DNA from 2 places in the Aerococcus sanguinicola genome. Region 1 is predicted to be linked to the other one. Evidence: predicted binding sites of a transcription regulator. Region 1 holds the regulator's gene; the other holds the start of a gene.

Evidence for each region. Region 1 encodes CtsR, which represses protease genes until heat stress. Its sites were predicted from a motif close to TTGGTCAAAAAAGGTCAAANA; they were not measured.
Region 2: AWM72_RS07365 (ATP-dependent Clp protease ATP-binding subunit) is a predicted target of CtsR. The motif match lies at 7,748-7,768, and genes of this name have one in related genera.

The regions. Positions count from the first base shown of each region.
Region 1 covers NZ_CP014160.1:1,087,845-1,098,727, forward strand. Annotated here, with positions in the region: gene rpoC (DNA-directed RNA polymerase subunit beta') at 1-2,799, shown strand, start outside; gene AWM72_RS04865 (prepilin peptidase) at 2,916-3,596, opposite strand; gene AWM72_RS04870 (ABC transporter ATP-binding protein) at 3,712-4,368, shown strand; gene AWM72_RS04875 (ABC transporter permease) at 4,365-5,135, shown strand; tRNA gene AWM72_RS04880 (tRNA-Val) at 5,307-5,379, shown strand; tRNA gene AWM72_RS04885 (tRNA-Lys) at 5,387-5,459, shown strand; tRNA gene AWM72_RS04890 (tRNA-Thr) at 5,485-5,557, shown strand; tRNA gene AWM72_RS04895 (tRNA-Gly) at 5,568-5,639, shown strand; tRNA gene AWM72_RS04900 (tRNA-Leu) at 5,673-5,758, shown strand; tRNA gene AWM72_RS04905 (tRNA-Arg) at 5,773-5,846, shown strand; tRNA gene AWM72_RS04910 (tRNA-Pro) at 5,850-5,923, shown strand; gene AWM72_RS04915 (NupC/NupG family nucleoside CNT transporter) at 6,112-7,317, opposite strand; gene AWM72_RS04920 (carbohydrate kinase family protein) at 7,330-8,268, opposite strand; gene AWM72_RS04925 (CtsR family transcriptional regulator) at 8,519-8,980, shown strand; gene AWM72_RS04930 (ATP-dependent Clp protease ATP-binding subunit) at 9,007-10,883, shown strand, end outside.
Region 2 covers NZ_CP014160.1:1,642,364-1,653,246, forward strand. Annotated here, with positions in the region: gene AWM72_RS07345 (CBS domain-containing protein) at 1-238, opposite strand, end outside; gene ppdK (pyruvate, phosphate dikinase) at 279-2,909, opposite strand; gene AWM72_RS07355 (GNAT family N-acetyltransferase) at 3,174-3,614, opposite strand; gene AWM72_RS07360 (peptide chain release factor 3) at 3,758-5,332, shown strand; gene AWM72_RS07365 (ATP-dependent Clp protease ATP-binding subunit) at 5,406-7,664, opposite strand; gene AWM72_RS07370 (phosphocarrier protein HPr) at 8,033-8,299, shown strand; gene AWM72_RS07375 (YkuJ family protein) at 8,715-8,942, shown strand; gene AWM72_RS07380 (Mur ligase family protein) at 9,040-10,575, shown strand; gene AWM72_RS07385 (homoserine dehydrogenase) at 10,597-10,883, shown strand, end outside.

The sequences.
Region 1 (10,883 bases):
GCTGTCGATGCCTTGGTTGACAATGGCCGCCGTGGCCGTCCTGTTACAGGGGCCGGGAACCGTCCATTGAAGTCCCTATCCCATATGTTAAAAGGGAAACAAGGCCGCTTCCGTCAAAACTTGCTCGGTAAGCGTGTCGACTACTCTGGTCGTTCCGTTATCGCCATCGGTCCATCACTCAAGATGTACCAATGTGGTCTGCCTAAGGAAATGGCCTTGGAACTCTTCAAGCCTTTCTTAATGCGCGAATTAGTGGGCCGTGAAATTGCTGCTAACGTGAAGCATGCTAAGCGGATGATTGAGCACCAAGACGATAAGGTTTGGGATGTTCTTGAAGAAATTATCAAGGAACACCCTGTTCTCCTTAACCGGGCACCTACCCTTCACCGTTTGGGGATCCAGGCCTTTGAACCTGTCCTCGTTGAAGGGAAAGCCATCCGTCTCCACCCGCTAGCTTGTGAAGCTTATAATGCCGACTTTGATGGGGACCAAATGGCGGTCCACCTACCACTCGGCGAAGAAGCCCAAGCGGAAGCACGGATCTTGATGTTAGCTGCTACCCACATCTTGAACCCTAAAGATGGCCAGCCAGTTGTTACCCCATCTCAGGATATGGTTCTAGGGAACTACTACCTGACTATGGAAAGCGCAGGGGCTATCGGTGAAGGGATGGCCGTTTCTTCAGTTGATGAAGCGATGACAGCTTATAAGAGTGGCAATGTGGAATTGCACACCCGGGTAGTCATTGATACCGATTCCTTACCAGGCAAGAACTGGACGGAAGACCAAAAAGGTAAGCTTATCCGGACAACGATCGGGAAACTTTTCTTCAACCAAATTATTCCAGATGGCTTCAACTACTTGAACGAACCAACCCAAGAAAACTTGAATGATAGCTTGCCAGACAAGTACTTCTTAGAAGCTGGTGCTGACGTAGAAGAAGCTATCCAACGCGCAGAATTAGTCCCTCCATTCAAGAAGGGTTACTTAGAAAGCATCATCGCTCGCGTCTTCAAGCAATTCAAGGTAACGGAAACCCAAATGATGCTTGACCGCTTGAAGGATCTCGGTTTCGAATTCTCAACCAAGTCAGGGATCACGGTAGGTATCTCAGACATTACCGTTTTGGATACGAAGAATGAACTGGTAGATGAAGGCCACAAACGCGTGGATAACATCACCAAGCAATACCGTCGCGGTTTAATTACTGATGATGAACGCTATGAACAAGTCATTAGCACTTGGAACAAGGTCAAAGATGAAATTGAAAACCGCCTGAAGAACTCCCTATCGGCAGAAAACCCATTCTTCATCATGATGGACTCTGGGGCCCGGGGTAATATCTCTAACTTTACCCAGTTGGCCGGGATGCGGGGTCTGATGGCTGGTCCTAACGGTAAGATTATCGAATTGCCTGTAACCTCCAACTTCCGGGAAGGTTTATCGGTTCAAGAGATGTTTATCTCCACGCACGGTGCTCGTAAAGGGATGACCGATACGGCGCTGAAGACAGCCGACTCTGGTTACTTGACCCGTCGTCTGGTTGACGTGGCCCAAGATGTGATCATCAAGGAAAGCAATTGCCACACTGACCGTGGTTTGCGGGTTTCAGCTATCCGTGAAGGTAATGAAATGATTGAAAGCTTGGAAGAACGTCTGACAGGCCGCTACCTTCAAAAAGAAGTCCGCCATCCTGAAACAGGCGAAGTCCTTGCTCATCATGACCAATTGATTTCAGAAGAAGTAGCTAAGAAGATTGTAGAAGCTGGCGTTGAAGAAGTGACCATCCGCTCTGTCTTTACCTGCAACACGCCATACGGTGTCTGCAAGCACTGCTACGGCTCTGACTTGGCAACGAATGGTGAAGTTGAAGTCGGTGAAGCGGTCGGAACCATCGCTGCCCAATCGATCGGGGAGCCTGGTACCCAGTTGACCATGCGGACCTTCCACACGGGCGGGGTTGCCGGTGACGATATCACCCAAGGTCTCCCTCGTGTTCAAGAAATTGTGGAAGCACGCCATCCGAAAGGGCGCGCTGTGATTACAGAAGTCACAGGTGTTGTTACCGACATTAACCAAAACGAAGCAACCCGTGAAAAGACGGTTAACGTCAAAGGGGTTACAGATGAACGGGAATACGTTGTGCCTTATACAGCCCGTATGCTCGTTGAAGTAGGCGACACCATCAAACGTGGGGACCGTTTGACTGAAGGGTCAATCGATCCGAAAGAATTGCTCCACATCACGGATGCACTCACTGTTCAAACTTACATGTTAAGTGAAATTCAGCGGGTTTACCGGATGCAAGGGGTAGACATCAACGACAAGCACGTGGAAGTGATGCTCCGTCAAATGCTCCGTAAAGTACGTGTCCTCGATCCAGGGGCAACTGACCTCTTACCAGGTAAGTTGATGGACCTCGAAGACTTCAGCAAGGAAAATGCGGAAGCTATTAAGACGGGATCTATTCCAGCGACTGCCCAACCTGTCCTTCTTGGGATTACCAAGGCGGCTCTGGAAACCAATAGCTTCTTATCAGCTGCTTCCTTCCAGGAAACCACCAAGGTCCTTACCGATGCGTCGATTCGCGGCAAGCGGGATAACCTGCTCGGCCTGAAAGAGAATGTTATTATCGGTAAGATCATCCCAGCAGGTACAGGGATGGCCCGCTACCGTTACATGGAACCTAAGAAATTAGGCGAAGTGCCAACAACGGAAGAATATGTGACCAATGAAGATGGGGAACAAGTGATTGTTGAACACCCTGTTGAGCCTGAAAACTATGTGGGACACCCATAGAACATGTCGTTTAAAAAATTGAAAATTAATCAAATTTTATAGAGAGTGTGACAAAAGTCGATTAGGTCTGACTTTTGGAACACGTAGAGGCTGGAGCTTGTCTTCCAGCCTTTTTTCTATGGGAAAAGTAGAAGGATAACCACAGCCAGGCTGATGAAGGGGACGAAGGGAAGGGGGTGGTGCTTGGCTTGGTGGCTGAGGAAGAAATAGGCCAGGGCTAGGGCTGAGCTGAGGAAGATGATTTCCAGACTGGCGGATAGGCCGTATGCTAGGCAGAGGCTGGTGAAGAGCTTAATATCCGCTCCGCCAAGACCTTCCTTGATGATCTGGTTGAGGGCGTAGAGGGCCAGACAAAGGGCCAGGGCCTGGAGCCAGCGCTCTAATTGCCAGGTCTCTTCGCGTGCTAGGCAGGCTAGGAAGAGGAGGATCTGGAAGCGGTTAGGGACGACCAGGGCAGTGAGGTCTGTGGCTGTCATAAGAGTTAGGATAGCGAGAATAACCAGATCGCTGTAAGCCTCTTGAGAGATCAGGTAGAAGGCCGTACAAGCGAAGAGAAGCTCAATGAGAGGGTAGTAGAGAGGGACAGGGGCTCGGCAGACTTGGCACCTGCCCCGGCAGAGCAGATAGCCGAGGATGGGGCAGAGGGTCCAATAAGGGAGTCTGGTCTGGCAATGGTCGCACTGGGACCGTCCCCAAATAATGGCACCGGAGTGGATGGTGCGGTAGGCCCAGAGCATGAGAAAGGATGCTAGGCAGGCTAAGGCAAAGAATAAATAGATTTGACTGAGTATGAACATGATGTATAACCTCCTTACTCATATATAAACGAAAAAAGGCAAAATTCACGTCGGATTTATTATTTTTATTTGGCCGAATCTTTCGTTATAATGGAGAAAATACCCAGAAAGGTTGATGGCTATGCTAACGTTGACGGATATCTCTTATGCTAGGGATGGCCGGCAGATCCTAGACAAGATTAATCTCCAAGTCCAAGCGGGAGAGTCTCTGTCTATTAATGGCCCCTCAGGCAGTGGCAAATCGACCATCCTGAAGATTATCGCCCAATTGCTTAGACAAGATAGCGGTCAAGTCACTTACCAGGGCAAAGCAGCCCAAAGCTATGACTATCAAAGCTACCGCCAAGACGTTTCTTATTGTGTCCAAAATCCCGTCCTCTTTGGCAAAAGCGTCCAGGATAACTTTGATTTTGTCGCCGAGGTCCATCAGAAGGCCCTGGACCAGGACCGCTTAACAATGCTTAAAGCGGCTCTAGGCTTAGCTGACCTGACCGATGACCAAGGGGTGGAGACCCTGTCAGGCGGCGAACGCCAGCGTCTGGCCTTGATCCGCCACCTGGTCTTCCCACCCAAGATCCTCTTATTGGATGAGGTTGTCTCTTCTTTGGATGAAGCTTCTGCCCAGGCTGTCTGGCAGCTTATTTTGACCGAAGCTGACCGCTGGGACATGGCCCTGCTTTGGGTTTCCCACCGGCCAGAAGACCAAGACATGGCCGACCGTTCCCTCTACTTAGTGGATGGTCACTTGCAGGAAGGAGGAAGTAAGTCATGACCCATGAACTCGTCATTAGTCCCACTTCTCTAGCTCTATCCTTCGTCCTCGTCTTGGTAGCGCTAGCGATTTCTTATAAGGAGAAGCTGGTCCTCAACAAAGATATGTTGGTTGCAGTTGTGCGTATGATTGTCCAATTAGTTGTGGTTGGCTACATCCTGACCTATGTCTTCCAGATCGATAGCTTCTGGGTGACCCTGGTAGCGATGGGGATCATGATCTTTAATTCAGCCTGGAACGCCAAGAAGCGTGCCCAAGGTCTAAGCAATGCCTTTAAGATTTCCCTAATAGCGATCTTTTCAGGGATTGGACTATCGGTGCTAATTTTGGTCCTATCTGGCACCCTGCAATTTGTGCCCCAGCAGATGATCCCGATTACCGGCATGCTGGCGGGTAACGGCATGAAGATTGTTGGGCTATGCTTTAATAATATGCACACTCTCTTCGATGCCCGCCGCCAGGAAGTCTTTGAGAAGCTGGCTCTCGGCGCCTCGACCAAGCAGGCCTCCTGGTCGATCATCCATGATACCATCAAGGGGGCTCTCCAACCGACCATCGATGGGATGCGGACCCTGGGTTTGGTCACCTTACCGGGCATGATGACCGGGATGATGATGGCTGGGTCCATGCCTCTTCAGGCGATCATGTACCAGATTATGGTTTACTTCATGATTTTGTCCTGCGGGGCAGTGGCCAGTATCCTCTGTACTTATTTGGCCTATCCCCACTACTTCACGGAATTCGGCCAATTGAAGGAAAAATTTTAGAAAAATCAAAAAAAGCTCTTGCCTAAAGCCAAAGAACTGTGCTATACTTATCAAGTCGTCACGAGGGAACAGTTCTTTGGAATGAGAGCTTAAAAATCTCAAAAAAGCTATTGACGAAAGTCAAAACTTGTGATATTATATAATAGTTGTTACAAAACAACTTACCGACATGGAGGATTAGCTCAGCTGGGAGAGCGTCTGCCTTACAAGCAGGATGTCGGGGGTTCGAACCCCTCATCCTCCATAACTTTGATTCGTTAGCTCAGTCGGTAGAGCATCTGACTTTTAATCAGAGGGTCGGGAGTTCGAGCCTCCCACGGATCATAACAAATTCGAATATGAATTTGATGCCGGCTTAGCTCAGTTGGTAGAGCATCTGATTTGTAATCAGAGGGTCGAGGGTTCAAGTCCTTTAGCCGGCATGTATATCACGCGGAATTAGTTCAGTGGTAGAACATCACCTTGCCAAGGTGGGGGTCGCGAGTTCGAATCTCGTATTCCGCTTATTTGATTTTTTATGGATCTGCTTGTTAATAGGCCGGGGTGGCGGAACTGGCAGACGCACAGGACTTAAAATCCTGCGGTGGTTACACACCGTACCGGTTCGATTCCGGTCCTCGGCATTATAATTTTATACGCACCCATGGCTCAACTGGATAGAGTACCTGACTACGAATCAGGCGGTTGCAGGTTCGAATCCTGCTGGGTGCATACCGGGAAATAGCTCAGCTTGGTAGAGCACTTGGTTTGGGACCAAGGGGTCGCAGGTTCGAATCCTGTTTTCCCGACTCGATTAAGGCCTTACGCTCTGTAAGGTCTTTTTTGTGTGTGGCATGTGATAAAAAGGGGCGTATAATAAATAGTATTGGTGATCATTCCTTATGCTTTGATTTTAATCGAACCATGCAAAAAGCGATCGCTCGAGAGCCATAAGCTGGCTTTGGAGCGATCGCTTTTACTGTGCTTTATTTTACTTTTAGAAGAAGAGACCGACTACGCTGGCTACGAGTAGGGAAGAGAGGATGGAACCCAAGAGGACCTTAACTAAAGATTGGGAAAGGACCTTGGATTGCTTCTCGCTAATGCCCTTGATGGCGCCGAGGGTGATCCCCATGGTACCGAAGTTGGAGAAGGATACCAGGTAGGTGGCTACCATAGCCTGGGTCTTGGCACTAGCCCCACCCAGGAGGCTTTGGAATTCACCCATGGCAACGAATTCGTTGGTCAACAGCTTGGTCGCCATGAGACTCCCCGCTTTGACAATGTCTTCGCTTGGAATCCCGATAATGAAAGCCAGGGGTGAGAAGACATAGCCCATGGTTTCGGTGAAGGTGATGCCGAAGATCCCTTCAACAATGGAGTTCAGGAAGGTGATCAAGGACACGAAACCAATCACCATGGCAGCGATAATAATAGCAAGGTTGAAGCCGTCGGTGATGTATGAGCCAAGCATGTCAAAGAAGTTGCCTTTGTCTTCGGCACTTTCTTCTAGCAGTTCAAATTCTTCGCCGGTTTCGACTTCTTCCGCTTCGTAAGGGTTCATGACGCTGGCGATCACTAGAGCAGCGAAGATGTTTAAGAAGACTGCTACAACGACATATTCGCCAGGAATCATTTGCATATAAGCAGCTAGGGTTGAAGCTCCGACTGCAGACATCCCAGACAAGCAGATGGTGAAGAGGGAGCGAGGGTCCATGTTTTGGATAATTTCTTTAATCGAAATAAAAGCTGAGGTGTTACCTAGCACGGCTGTTGAAATAGCGAATTGACTTTCGACTTCTCCCATACCGGTAATGAAGTTGATCCCTTTTCCGACCCATTTCATGATGAAGGGGAGAACTTTGATATAGTTCAAGATCCCAATCAGTGCTGAAATGAAGACCAGGGGCAAGAGAACGTTGAAGAAGAAGACTGAGGCGCCTTCTTCGATGACGATGCCACCGAAGACGAAGCTAATCCCGCCTTGGGCTTGGGCAATCAGCCAGCTGAAGAAGTTGGAGATGCCTTCCAGAGCAGTGATCCCTGCTGAGGTCCTGAGGCAGATGAAGGTGAGGACCAACATAGCGACAAACATCAGGACAATGTTTTTAACTTTGTTTTTGATTTTTGAACGATCGTAGGATAAGAGGGCAGCCAGGGCCAAGATGACCAGGATCCCAATTAGATTCCGAATAATTCCCACAGTATATTCCTCCTATTGCTTATAATCTTGGGCGCGGTTAACAACAGCTGATATTGACAGGTCTTCGTAGACCGAGTGCATGGTGCTGGTTGCTAAATTCGCTGCAGCTTGGGCGAGTTGGGTCACTTCTTTAATGTCCAGTTCATGGCCGTAGTGGTAGTTGGCCCAGACAATGGTTGCCATAGCACAGTCACCTGCGCCGTTCGCGCTAACCACGTCGGATTCTAGCACTGGGACATAGTGGGTTTCTTCTGAGTTGGCGCAGACCATTCCCTTGGCGCCTAGGGAAATGAAGGCATTCTTAACCCCCATATCAATAAGCTTCTCAGCGGCTTGACGGGCAGTTTTTTCGTCCAAGATCTTGATGCCGGTGTAGAGTTCTGCTTCATATTGGTTGGGTTTGATGGTATCAATCCGGTCTAATACCGCTTCGAAACGTGCCGCCTTGGCAACCGATACAGGTTCCACATAGAGGGGCGCCTCGACATGGTCAACAATCCACTCAATCGTCTCCCGGGAGACATTGGCGTCAATGACACAAATCTTGGCTTGGTTTAAGAAGTCCAAGCGGCCGGCCAAGAAGTCCGGTGTGATACGTTTAACGATATCCATATCGTTGACACCGGTAATCATATCCCCGTCGCTATCTGTGACGTAGAGATAGGTTGAGGTGTGTTCGTCCTCTAATTTCTCTGCATAGTCGAGGGAAATATTTAATTCTCGACATGATTTTTCAACTAGTAAACCAAAATCATCATCACCATAAGCGGTCACGAGATAGGTCGGTACCTCTAATTGCACTAAATTGTGCGCGATATTACGGCCGACACCCCCTGGACTCAGGTAGATGTGACCAATGTTGGAATCCCGCTCCCGGTACATGGGACCAGAAATCCCTGCGATATCCATGTTTAAGCCGCCGATAATTGCGACATATGACTCATTCGTCATCCCACTGCCTCCTTTAAAATTTGCATAAGATTGCACGCTTTCTATTATACACAATTCTACTTAAGAATGGCACGATTTCATGAAATTGTAAAGAGAAAGCGCTTTAAAAATTAGCTGTTCTAAAGCCGATTAGACCGGGGCAAAAGCTTGGTTTGGTCAAGTTTTGCCAGACAAAGATATTGACGCTTGGCTGAAAATTCGGTATGATAAAGTTGAACGTCAAACTTAGTCAGACTAGAGGTGATTAAAAATGCGTAATAAAAACATGTCTGATATAATAGAAGCCTACCTGAAACAAGTCTTACAGGAGTCGTCGAATGTTGAAATTCGGCGGAGTGAAATCGCTGAGCGTTTCGAATGTGTTCCCTCACAAATTAACTATGTCATTAACACCCGCTTTACTCCCCAGAACGGTTATCATGTGGAGAGTAAACGTGGGGGCGGCGGTTATATCCGGATCGTTAAGATGACGGTAGTTGATGAGGCGGACTATATCGATTCGATGATCCAGCTGATTGGCGATGAATTATCAGATAAGGATGCCCAAGCAATTATTAGTAATTTACACAAGAATGACTTGCTTACGAAGTTGGAAGCGCGCTTGATCTATGCGAGCTTAGACAAGGACGTCATGGCCCATGTGAACCAAGCCGATTCCTTACGCGCCTTGATCTTAACGAATGTGCTTCGTAAGTTGAAATACGATCATTAAACTGCGCGAAGATTGGAGTTTAGACCATGAAAGAAATCTATACGGAAAAAGCCCAGAAAGCCTTAGCCTATGCCTTAGATGCGGCGAAGGATTTCCGCCACCATGCCATTGGGACAGAGCACCTGTTGATGGGTCTTTTAGCCGAACCTGATGGCATCGCCCATGCGGTCCTGAGCCCTCATATTGGTGACTATGAAACCCTCAAAGAAGAGGTTGAGTTCGTCGTGGGCTACGGGTCAGGCCAAGACCCTTATAATGAATTAGGCGAGCCTGTCTATTCCCCCCGTGCCAACAAAGTGCTCTATCTCAGCACAGAGGAAGCTAAGAAGAATCGGGCTTCCTTAGTAGGGACCGAACATATCCTCTTGGCTCTCATGCAAGAAGAAGTCCTAGCTACTCGTATTTTACGGAATTTGGGGGCGGATCCTGATATTATCCGCCGTGACATCTACCAGATGCTCGGCCTGCCTTTAGATAGGTCGGGACGCAAGAAACAAGGGAAAGTTGATCCTCACAAGAGTAAGACCCCAACCTTGGATGCAGTCAGCAAGGATTTAACCAAACGGGCCCACAATGGCCAACTTGACCCCATCATCGGTCGGGAAAAAGAAGCTCGACGCATCCTCCAGATTCTCAGCCGCCGGACTAAGAATAACCCTGTCCTCGTGGGCGAACCTGGTGTGGGTAAGACCGCTATTGCGGAAGGCCTAGCCCAGGCCATTGTTAGTGGGCAAGTCCCCGAAAGCTTAGAGAACAAGCGCTTGATGATGCTCGACATGGGCTCTTTGATTGCGGGAACTAAGTACCGGGGTGAATTCGAAGATCGAATGAAACATCTGATTGAGGAAGTCATCCAAGATGGCCAGGTCATTCTCTTCATCGACGAATTGCATACCCTTATCGGAGCTGGCGGAGCAGAAGGGACTATGGATGCTTCCAATATCCTTAAACCCGCCCTAGCCCGCGGTGAAGTTCAAGTGATTGGGGCGACCACCCTCAATGAATATCAGAAGTATATTGAAAAAGATGCTGCCCTGGAACGTCGCTTTGCCAAAGTCCAAGTTGATGAACCGACAATTGAAGAAACCCGGTCCATCCTGGCTGGCATCCGCCAAGCCTATGCGGACTTCCACCAAGTGACGATTACCGATGAAGCCATTGACGCGGCAGCCAATTTGAGCGCACGCTATATTTCCGACCGCTTCCTGCCAGACAAAGCCATCGACGTGATGGATGAAGCCGCAGCAACCAAACGTCTGGATGCCCAAGGGAAAACGGACCAAGCTGGCAAGAGTCAGGATTTGGTTCGCGACTACCGGCAACTAGAAGAAGACAAGCTAAGGTGTGTGGCTGAGCAGAACTTCCAAGAGGCTGCCAAGCTTCATGCCAAGCAAAAAGAGCTGGAAGAGGCCCTCAATAAGTTAGAGAGCAAGCGTAAGAAGAAAAAGCAAAACTATAACTTATCGATCGGTGAAGAGGAGATTGCCGCAATCATTGCCCAATGGACCGGTATTCCGATTAGCCAGCTCACCGAAACGGAAAATCAGAAGCTCTTAGCCTTGGAGGAACGCCTCCACCGTCGAGTCAAAGGCCAGGATGAGGCGACCAATGCGGTGGCTCGTGCTGTACGCCGGGCCCATTCCGGGATCAAAGACCCCAACCGGCCTATCGGTTCCTTTATGTTCCTAGGCCCAACCGGGGTCGGGAAAACCGAATTAGCCAAGAGCCTGAGCGAAGAGCTCTTCGGGTCCGAACGCCACTTGATCCGGGTCGATATGTCCGAATTTATGGAAAAATATTCAACCAGCCGGATGATCGGTTCTGCCCCAGGCTATGTGGGCTATGACGAAGGGGGTCAATTGACCGAGAAAGTACGCCAACACCCTTATTCAGTCGTGCTCTT
Region 2 (10,883 bases), 550 kb from region 1:
CATCCGCCACTGTCAAGTCAGAAAATTGGTCGGACCAGAGCGGTTCAACATTTTGCCCGGTATAGAAGTAACCAATTTTTGGTTTAGCGTCTAGTATCCCGACCATGGTGAGGACAGCTAGGTCGCTACGCAGGGTAGACTTGGTAAGTTGGAAATGGTCAGCAATGGCATCAGCTGTGATGGGCTGTTTTTTCTTGACAATGCGGATAATTTCCTCTTGGCGTTGGCTAAATTTCATGCATCTTCCTCAATTTCTAATTCTTAGCGACGACAAATGGTTAGGCCCGGTTTAGAAGACTGGCTTGGGCGGCTGCTAATTGGGCAATGGGGAGGCGGAAGGGCGAGCAGGAGATATAGTCGAGTCCAATCGCATCAAAGAAGGCGATCGAAGCAGGGTCTCCGGCTACTTCACCGCACACCCCAATCGGAATATCAGGCTTAGCGGACCGGGCTTTTTGGCAGGCAAGCTTGATCAAGGCGCCCACGCCTTCTTGATCGAGACTTTGGAAAGGATCCTTGGCTAGGGTGCCATCTGCCAGGTATTGGTGGATAAACTTGCCAGCATCGTCCCTGGAATAGCCAAAAGTCATTTGGGTCAGGTCATTAGTCCCAAAGCTCATAAAGTCGGCATCCTGGGCAATTTGGTCAGCCGTTAGACAAGCCCTTGGAATCTCTATCATTGTACCAATTTTATAAGATAAAGTCATCTGGTGTTCAGCTAGATAGCGGTCTGCTGTTTCCTCTAGTCTTTGTTTTAAAAGCTGTAATTCTTTGGCTAGGCTAACCAGGGGAATCATAATTTCCACTTTTAAGTCCTGACCACCGGCTTCTTGGCTGGACCTGGAACCGGCTAGGATAGCGTGAACCTGCATTTCATAAAGTTCGGGATAGGTCATAGCGAGCCGGCAGCCCCGGTGACCCAGCATCGGGTTAACTTCCTTCAATTGTTGGATTCGGTCCTTGAGGGCTTCTTCAGAAAGTTCAAGCGACTGGGCCAGGCTTAGAATTTCTTGTTCATCCTGGGGCAAGAATTCATGGAGGGGAGGGTCAAGTAAGCGGATGACCGTTTTTTGCCCCTGGCTGAGATCAAAGATAGCTTTAAAGTCTGCTTCTTGGTAGCCGGCAATTCTTTCTAGTGCCGCATGGCGGTCGTTGTCATTTGAAGAAAGGATAAAGCGGCGAATTTCTAAGAGGCGTTCAGCCTGGAAGAACATGTGCTCAGTGCGTACGAGACCGATCCCTTGCGCCTTGAAGTCAAAACCTGTTTGGATGTCTTGGGGATTTTCAGCATTCATGCGAACGGCGAGGCGGCTCTCTTCACGGGCCCAGGTCATTAAGGCTTCGAAGTCAGCTCCGGCCTTGCTGGGGCTGCTTGGAACATGGCCCAGGTAGACCTTGCCTGTATTGCCGTCGACGGATATGCTATCACCTTCGTGGAGCAAGCGGTCGCCACAGTGGAGGAGGCCTTGACCTTCATCAACATTCAAGTCATGGCAGCCAGTCACGCAGCACTTGCCCATGCCGCGAGCGACAACCGCTGCGTGGGAGGTCATACCGCCATGGCAGGTGAGGATAGCTTGGGCAGCCGTCATGCCTTCAATATCTTCAGGCGAGGTTTCTTGACGGACGAGGATGCAAGCTTTGCCAGCTTCGGCCCAGTCCTTGGCCTTGTCTGCTGTGAATACAATCGCCCCACTGGCGGCTCCTGGGCTGGCTGCTAGTCCAGCTTCTGATAGGAGTTCTGCCTGGCTTAAGTTTTCTTCTGTAAAGCTAGGGTGGAGCAACTGGTCAAGGCTCTTGGCATCGACTTGTTGGAGGGCCTCGGCCTTGGTGATGAGCCCTTCCTTGACCATGTCTACCGCAATTTTAACCGCAGCCTTGGCGGTCCGCTTCCCATCCCGGGTTTGGAGGAAGTAGAGCTTGCCTTCCTCGATCGTAAATTCGATATCTTGCATATTATGGTAGTGGGCCTCGAGTTTATTCGCTAGGCTTTCAATTTCTTGGTAGATCTGAGGGGCTTGCTGATTGATTTCATCGAGGGCTTGGGGGGTTCGGATACCGGCTACCACGTCTTCTCCCTGAGCATTGACTAGGAATTCACCAAAAAGTTCCTTTTCTCCGCTTGCAGGATGGCGGGTAAAGAGGACACCCGTGCCTGAATGGGGCCCCAGATTACCAAAGACCATTTCTTGGATGTTGACAGCTGTACCCAGGTCATCAGGAATATCGTGGAGCTGGCGGTAGACGCGGGCCCGCTTGTTGTTCCAAGATTTAAAGACCGCCTCTACCGCATCATAGATTTGTTGGTGGACATCTTGGGGGAAGGGGAAGTTCAATTCTTCTTGGTAGATGGTTTTGAAGTCTGCCACTAAGTCTCTTAGAGCCTGGCTGCTGAGCTCGTAATCGGCAGTGACCTTTTCTTTGCGGCGGGCCTGGCTGAGTCGGTCTTCAAATAATTGACTGTCCAAGCCGTAGACCACATCGGCGTACATCTGTAAGAGCCGCCGGTAGCAGTCATAGGCGAAGTGGGGGTTATCCGTCATTTGGGCCAAAGCCTCCACATTCTCGTCGTTTAAGCCCACATTCAGGATGGTATCCATCATCCCTGGCATGGAGATTTTAGCCCCACTGCGGACAGAAACCAGTAAGAGTTGGTCTTTTTGGTTAAATTGCTTGTGGGTTTGTGCTTCCAATTCTTGGATGGCTTTTTGAATATCCGTTTTAAGGTCAGTACTTAGCCCTTGCTTAGGGTCTTTAAGATAGTCGAGACAAGCTTGGGTCGTGATGGTAAAACCTTGGGGAACAGGCAGTCCCAAACGACAGAGTTCGGCTAAGTTAGCTCCCTTGCCGCCCAGTAAATCGCGCATTCCAGCATGACCTTCTGTGAAAGCATAAACATTTTGTGACATAATAGCCTCCTTTGACTGCTAAGTGATACGTCACAAAGATTATATAATGCAACACATATAATTGCAAGCGCTTTTTTGATTGTGAATAGCTACTTAGGGGGCGGAATAGCTTTTTAAATGCAGATCTATGAAGGAAAAATTCTTTTTTCACAAATGTTTTATATGATATTAGAGCTTTTATATGATATGTGATGCATTATAGATGAAAATACATCCTCAAAGAAAAACAGGAAAGCAGTCAGTTTAACTGTTTTCCTGTTTACTCTATTTTTCAGCTAAGGAGAGGCGCATTTGCAGGTGGGGGATGCCAGCTTCTTCAAAGTAGTCGCCTTCCCCTTGGTAGCCGCATAGCTGGTAGAAGTTCTCGCGACCGACCTGGGCATGGAGGATGAGTTCTTTAAAGCCTTGTTCTTGGCTATAAGCTTGGCATTCAGCCATCAGCTCTCGCCCAATCCCATGGTCTCTTTGGGCCTTCAAGACAGCGACGCGTTGGACCTTGGCCGTCTCTTGGGAGAGGGGGAGGAGTCGGGCGCAGGCTAAGGGCTCACCAGCTCGATAGGCCACCAGGTGTCTAGCTAGCCTTTCCTTGTCATCGATTTCCAGTGCGGGGTCGATCCCTTGTTCACCGATAAAAACGGCTTTGCGGATAGCCAGGGCATCCTGGTAAGTTTGGGAGTTAAGGTCTTGGGTCCATTTAAATTTCATGCGCATCATTCCTTTTTTTGCTTAATTCTAGCACTAAAGCTGTGGGTAAAGCTAATAAAATATCTAGCGGCTAATATTTTACTTGCTTAGAAGTTATGATAGAATGAGGGGATGTAAAAAACAGTTAGAGTTAAATATAAAGGATGAAGAAGATGAATCTTAAAGAAGAAGTTCAAAAACGGCGCACTTTTGCCATTATTTCCCACCCAGATGCGGGGAAAACAACGATTACTGAGCAGCTCCTACTATTCTCTGGGGCCATCCGCCAAGCCGGGACCGTCAAAGGGAAAAAGACTGGTCAATATGCCAAGTCTGACTGGATGGATATTGAGAAGAAACGGGGAATTTCCGTTACTTCTTCCGTTATGGAGGTCGATTATGACGGTCACCAGGTCAATATTGTAGATACCCCTGGCCACGAGGATTTCTCTGAAGATACTTACCGAACTTTGATGGCTGTGGATGCGGCTGTCATGGTGATCGATTCGGCTAAGGGGATCGAACCCCAGACTAAAAAACTTTTCCAGGTTTGTGCCATGCGGGGCATTCCTATCTTTACTTTTATGAATAAGTTGGACCGCGATGGCCGTGAGCCCATGGACTTGGTGGCCGAATTGGAGGATATCTTAGGGATTGATGCCTATCCAATGAATTGGCCAATCGGCATGGGCAAGAGCCTGGAAGGCATTTATGATATCTATAATCAACGGATCGAGCTCAACCATCCAGAAGCGGAGGATCCTTTCCTCGCCTTGGATGAATCCGGCGACCTCGCCCAAAGTCACCCGATCCAGTCTTCTATTTTCTATGAAGAAGCCTTGGAGAATGTCCAATTGCTCCAGGAAGCTGGCAATGACTTTGACAAGGAAGCCATCCTTAACGGGAAGCTGACTCCTGTCTTCTTTGGCTCTGCCCTGACTGGTTTTGGCGTCCAAACCTTCCTGGATAGCTTTGTTGATTTTGCACCAGCACCGGGTCCAGTGGAAACCCAGGATGGCGAAGTGGTCAGCCCTTTAGATCCAGAGATGTCTGGTTTTATCTTCAAAATCCAAGCTAATATGGATCCCCGGCACCGCGACCGAATTGCCTTTGTTCGGATTTGTTCGGGGAGTTTCGAAGAGGGGATGACGGTCAAATTGGCCCGCAATGATAAGAAGCTGAAACTCAATAATACGACCCGCTTTATGGCCGACAGCCGGGAGAACGCGAGCGAAGCGGTTGCAGGGGACATTATCGGCCTCTATGATACCGGCAATTTCCAGATCGGAGACTCTATTTATGCAGGCAGCCAGAAGGTTCAGTTCAAGCCCCTGCCCCAGTTTACGCCAGAGCTCTTTATGAAGGTGACACCTAAGAATGTGATGAAGCAAAAATCCTTCCACAAGGGAGTAGAGCAGCTGGTCCAAGAAGGGGCCATCCAACTCTATAAGACCTGGTTTACTGAAGAATATATCCTGGGAGCTGTAGGTCACTTGCAGTTTGAAGTCTTCGAAGATCGCTTGAAAAATGAATACAATTCTGAAGTGATTATGTCTTCTATGGGCTCTAAGACCGCGCGCTGGATTGACGAAGACGACCTCGATCCCAATATGTCATCGAGCCGGAACCTGCTCTGCAAGGACCGCTACGGCCAGCCTGTCTTCCTCTTTGAAAATAATTTCGCTGAGCGCTGGTTCCAAGACAAGTATCCGGATGTCGAATTGAAGAGCTTGCTTTAAGAAAAAAACAATATTTATAACAATCAAAAAGTGCAGTCCCGAATTTTCAGGACTGCACTTTTATCTTTTGAAGTTATTCACTTTCTTCGTCATCACTCACACTATCAACATCTGATTCCGAGTCAGACGCATTATTTTCCTTCAGTTCACTGACGGTAATCTTCTTGTCATCATCCAGGTCAAAGCTGATTTCCTTCAACTCTGGGTGCTTGAGATAGGCATCCGCGATTTGGTCTTCGATGTGTTCTTGGAGGACACGGCGGAGGGGCCGGGCGCCTAGTTTAGGATTATAACCCAGTTCCACGAGTTCATCCTTGGCTTCTGGACTCACTTGGACCTGAATGCCTTGACCTTTGAGCAGGTGATTCATTTCTTTGAGCATGAGGTCAATAATGACAATGAGCTCTTCTTTAGTCAATGGTTCAAATTCGACAATGGCGTCGAAGCGGTTAAGGAATTCCGGCTTGAAGTAGTCGTCCAGCTTGTCGAGAACCGTCTTGGTCTTACCTTGCTGGCTGGCGGCGAAACCGACGCTGGATTCGACACCGGCTGATCCCGCATTAGAGGTCATAATGATGATGGTGTCTTTAAAGGAAACCACCCGGCCTTGGGAGTCAGTGAGTCGGCCGTCATCCATGATCTGCAAGAAGAGGTTGAGGACATCGGGGTGGGCCTTTTCAATCTCGTCGAGAAGGATCAGGGAGTAAGGGCGGCGCCGGACTTGTTCGGTTAAACGACCAGCTTCTTCGTAGCCCACATAGCCAGGTGGTGAACCGATCAGCTTGCTGACACTGTGTTTCTCCATGTATTCACTCATATCAAAGCGCACCATGGCATCCTTGCTACCGAAGAGTTCGCGGGCGAGTTGACGGGCAAGTTCTGTCTTACCAACACCAGTCGGCCCAACGAAGAGGAAGCTACCGATAGGACGTTCACCAGCAGTCAAGCCGACCCGGTTGCGGCGGATAGCCCGACTGACAGCTTCAATCGCTTCATCCTGTCCGATGACACGGGACTGCAAGTTTTCCTCTAAGTTGATGAGCTGGTTTTGTTCTTGCTCTTGGAGGTCAGAGACAGGGATGCCGGTCTTTTCTTCCACAATGGATTGAATGTCTTCGACTTCCACCCGGGGGCGTTTTTCAGGGACATCCACATGGTTGTCGCGCATTTCTTGGTATTTGGCTAATTGGTCCCGGTAGTAGGCCGCTTTTTCATAGTCTTCGGCTTCGGTTGCCATTTGCTTCAGGTCATTCAATTGCGTAATTTGCTTGTCCAGCGATTCCAAGTCCACAAAAGGAATGGTAAGATTCTTGCGCGAGCCTGATTCATCTAAGAGGTCGATGGCTTTGTCCGGGAGCTGACGGTCAGTGATGTAGCGGTCAGATAGGCGGACAGTGGCTTCAATGGCCTCTGGGCTGTAGATAACATTGTGGTATTTCTCATACTTATCCGTAATGCCCTGGATAATTTCAAGGGTTTCTTCCACGCTTGGTTCTTCCACATAAACGGGTTGGAGGCGACGGGCGAGGGCCCCATCTTTTTCGATTTGGCGGAATTCATTGAGGGTGGTTGCCCCAACTAATTGGAGCTCACCCCGGGCTAGGGCTGGCTTGAGGATATTTCCTGCGTCCATGGAGCCTTCAGCGCTACCGGCACCGACAATTTCATGAATTTCATCAATGAAAAGGATAATGTCATCATTGGCACTGACTTCTTGGATTAATTGTTGCATTTTTTCCTCGAATTGCCCGCGCACACCGGTTCCTTGGACCAAGGAGGCTACATCTAAGGAAATCACTTCCTTATTTTGAAGTTTTTCAGGGACCTCCTTCGCCACAATTTTTTGGGCGAGGCCTTCAACTACCGCCGTTTTCCCAACACCGGCTTCCCCGATCAGGACGGGATTGTTTTTGTTCCGACGGTTGAGGATTTCGATCACTCGGCGAATTTCATTGTCGCGTCCAATTATGGGATCGAAGTGGTCATTCTGAGCCAGGTTCGTCATATTCGTGCCATAAGTTGACAGCAGGCTCTGTTCATTATTTGTACTTTGCCCTTGACCAGCGGTGAAGTTAGCAAAAGGATTCTCTCCCTGCTTGGAAGAGGCCTGGAAGCCTGCCGGGTTCTGGCGGAGGCTTCTAAAAATACTATCAAGGTCATTCCAAGGGAGGTCTTGGTTTGGGTTATTTTGTTGGTGGTTTTCTTGGGAGCCGCCATCATTGATGACTTCGCGATAACAATGTTGGCAGAGGTTGATGGCTTGGCGCTTGCCGTTAACATTGGCATACATATGGATCGCGGCTTGGCGCTTGCCACAGCGTTGACAAATCATAGGGTCACTCCTTTATCTTTACAAATACTTGGTCAAGTAGTGAGTCAAGATATCTTGACCAATACTGACTATATCTACATTATACATTGACCTTTACTGACTTTCAAGTTTTAAGCCTTAAATTTATCCCAGAAAGTGTACAAATTAGCTGGCAAAAAATAAAGATGTGAATCTGCTAAAAATTTAGGTAAAGACTTGCATAAAAAAACTGATAGCGGTATCATATGATTAAGTAATCTTTACCACAGGGCCTTGTTTCAAGTGCGCAAACGTGGTAAATTATTATTTAGGAGTATGTTCATCTCTCTTGAGTTTGAGTATTCTGCTACGAAGTGAAGTCAATAATATAGATTAAGGAGATATTTATTATGCAAAAAGAAACTTTCAATATTACTGCTGAAACTGGTATCCACGCACGTCCAGCTACTTTATTAGTTCAAACTGCTAGCAAGTTTGAATCTGAAATCAACTTGGAATATAAAGGTAAATCTGTTAACCTTAAATCCATCATGGGCGTTATGTCTTTAGGTGTTGGTAAAGGCGCAGATGTTGAAATTACAGCTGAAGGTAGCGACGAAGAAGAAGCTATCGCAGCTATTAAAGAAACAATGTCAAACGAAGGTTTGTCTGAATAATTGAAAACTTTCACTAACCGGTGCTCGCACCGGTTATTTTTTTTGTTTCTTTATAAAGAGTGAGACTGTTCCAAAAGTCGTTCAGGACTGACTTTTGGAACAGATTTTCGAAACAAGCTCCTTTTTAAGAGGCTGGGGCTTTTGTCCCATCCTCTTCGACTTCACAAACTCTATTCATTCAATTGTCAACTTTTATCGCAAGAGCTTTTTTAATAATTTAGGGATTTTTTCATGCATTGTTCAAGAAGTCTCTGGGAGACTATGCTAGAATAAAGTAAGACGCTAGAGGAATGGATAGCTCTGGCTAAGAAATTTAGAATAATTGTTCACAGGAGCAAGGAATTAGTGTACAATTTTAGCTAAGTTACTTTATATTTAATAGGGTAATTTGGGATATAGTGAAAGGAGTTTTCTTATGAAAACATCACAGTTAAAAGCGATTCTTAACCGTTTAGAAGCGATGACGGCAGATGATTCTGAGATTGAGGTAAGACGTTTCGAATTTGAAGGTCAGGAACGCTGCCAAGTTCGTTACGATCGTGAAACTGAGAGCTTTGAATTGCATGACCATACAATTAATGAAAGCTTCCAATTTGACGATATTGACTTAGTTGCCATTGAAATCTTTGAATTGTTGCAATAGAACGAAATCCGATTATCGGCAGTTAGCTGCTGAAACGCTGGGTCGTGTTTGGCACGGCTCTTTTTTTGAAGCGGATAAGGAAGGGTGAAGAGCGGTAGTGAATGCATTGAACTTGGATAAGCTGGCAGATAGACTAGCTGAAGCAGATGAAATTGTGGACTTGAATTGGCCGGGAGCTTTGGAAGTTAAGCAAATTAGCTATGATTCCAGAGAGGTTGAGCCGGGCTGCTTGTTCTTTTGTAAGGGGGCACACTTTGATCCGAAGTTTCTTGACCAGGCTAAGGCCAAGGGAGCGGTCGCTTATATAGCGGAAGATCATTATCCCCAAGTTGACCTTCCTTACTGCCAGGTGCGCGATGTCCGCCGGGCAATGCCCTTAGTGGCTGACGCTTTTTATGGGTCTCCCTACCAGGACTTTGACTTGATTGGGATTACGGGAACCAAGGGCAAGACGACGACCACAGCCTATCTCCATGCCATCCTCGATGCCTACCAAGAGGACCAAGGCAAGCCAGCAACAGCCTTCCTCTCCTCTAATCGTTTCGATGATGGGATTGATCGGGGCGCTTCCCAGCTAACGACGCCGGAATCCTTGCCATTGTTTAAGCACTTTGACCATGCCCGTCAGAGCCAGCGCGATTTCATGACCATGGAAGTGTCCAGCCAGGCTTTGAAGTATCGTCGGGTCGATCAAGTCCTATTTGATGTGGCAGCCTTTTTAAATATTTCAAGAGACCATATCAGCCCTAATGAACACCCTAATTTTGAGGATTATTTTGAAAGCAAGCTTAAAATTTTTGACCGGGCCAAGTGTGCCGTTCTCGTTAAAGATAGCGACCACTACGACCGTATTCTAGACCGTGCCCAAAGGAGTCCCGAAGTCGAAGAGATTATAACAGTGAGTCTCAATGATGCGAGCGCTGATTACTATGCGACAGATATCCAGGCGCAAGCGGACGGCCAGCGCTTTACCCTCCACGATCCGGAAGGGCAGGAAGAAATGACTATGAGTATGCAGGGAATCTTCAACGTGGAAAATGCCCTGGTCGCTATAGCCATTGCCCGTCATTACGGTGTTCCTTATGCCTTGATTAACCAAGCCTTGGCTCAAATTAAGGCACCAGGACGCATGGAGGTCTTTCAGTCAGCTGATGGCCAGCTGAAGGCTATCGTGGACTTTGCCCACAATCTCTTGAGTTTTGAGCAGCTTTTCCATGCTGCTAAGCAGATGTTCCCTGACCACCGCTACCGGATTGTCTTTGGGGCACCGGGAAATCGCGGGATCGGTCGGCGCGAAGACTTGCCCCAGGTTGCTGCCCAGGAGGCGGACGCCATTTACTTGACCATGGATGACCCAGGTACCGAGTCTGTTGAAACGATCTGTCAAACTCTCCACCAGCATGTCTTAGAGGCTGGTGGCCAAGCAGAGATTATATTGGACCGACCTCAAGCCATCCACCAAGCTTTTGTGGATGCAGCGGCAGACCAAGCGCCAAATGTGGTTCTTTTAGCCGGTAAGGGCGATGAATGTTTTATGAAGATTAATGGTAATAAGGAAGACTATTTAGGGGATGTGCACTATGCCCAGGCTGAATTGAAAGTCTATGACAAAGCGCAGTCAACTTCTAAGTAAGAGAAAGAGGAGGTCCGAAAGATGGATAAACTATATATTGGATTACTAGGTTTAGGGACAGTAGGGGGAGGGACGGCAGAAATTATCCTCCAACACCAGGAGAAGATGCAAGCTATCCTCGGTAAGGAAGTTGTTGTGAAGACGGCCTTGGTGAAGTCTGTGGATGAAGTCACTGGAGACTTAGCTGAACAAATTCCTCTAACAGAATCGCTGGATGACATCCTAAATGATCCTGAGATTGCAATTGTGGCAGAATTGATGGGGGGAATTGATTTCCCTAAACACTGCATTGAAGCAGCCCTTAATGC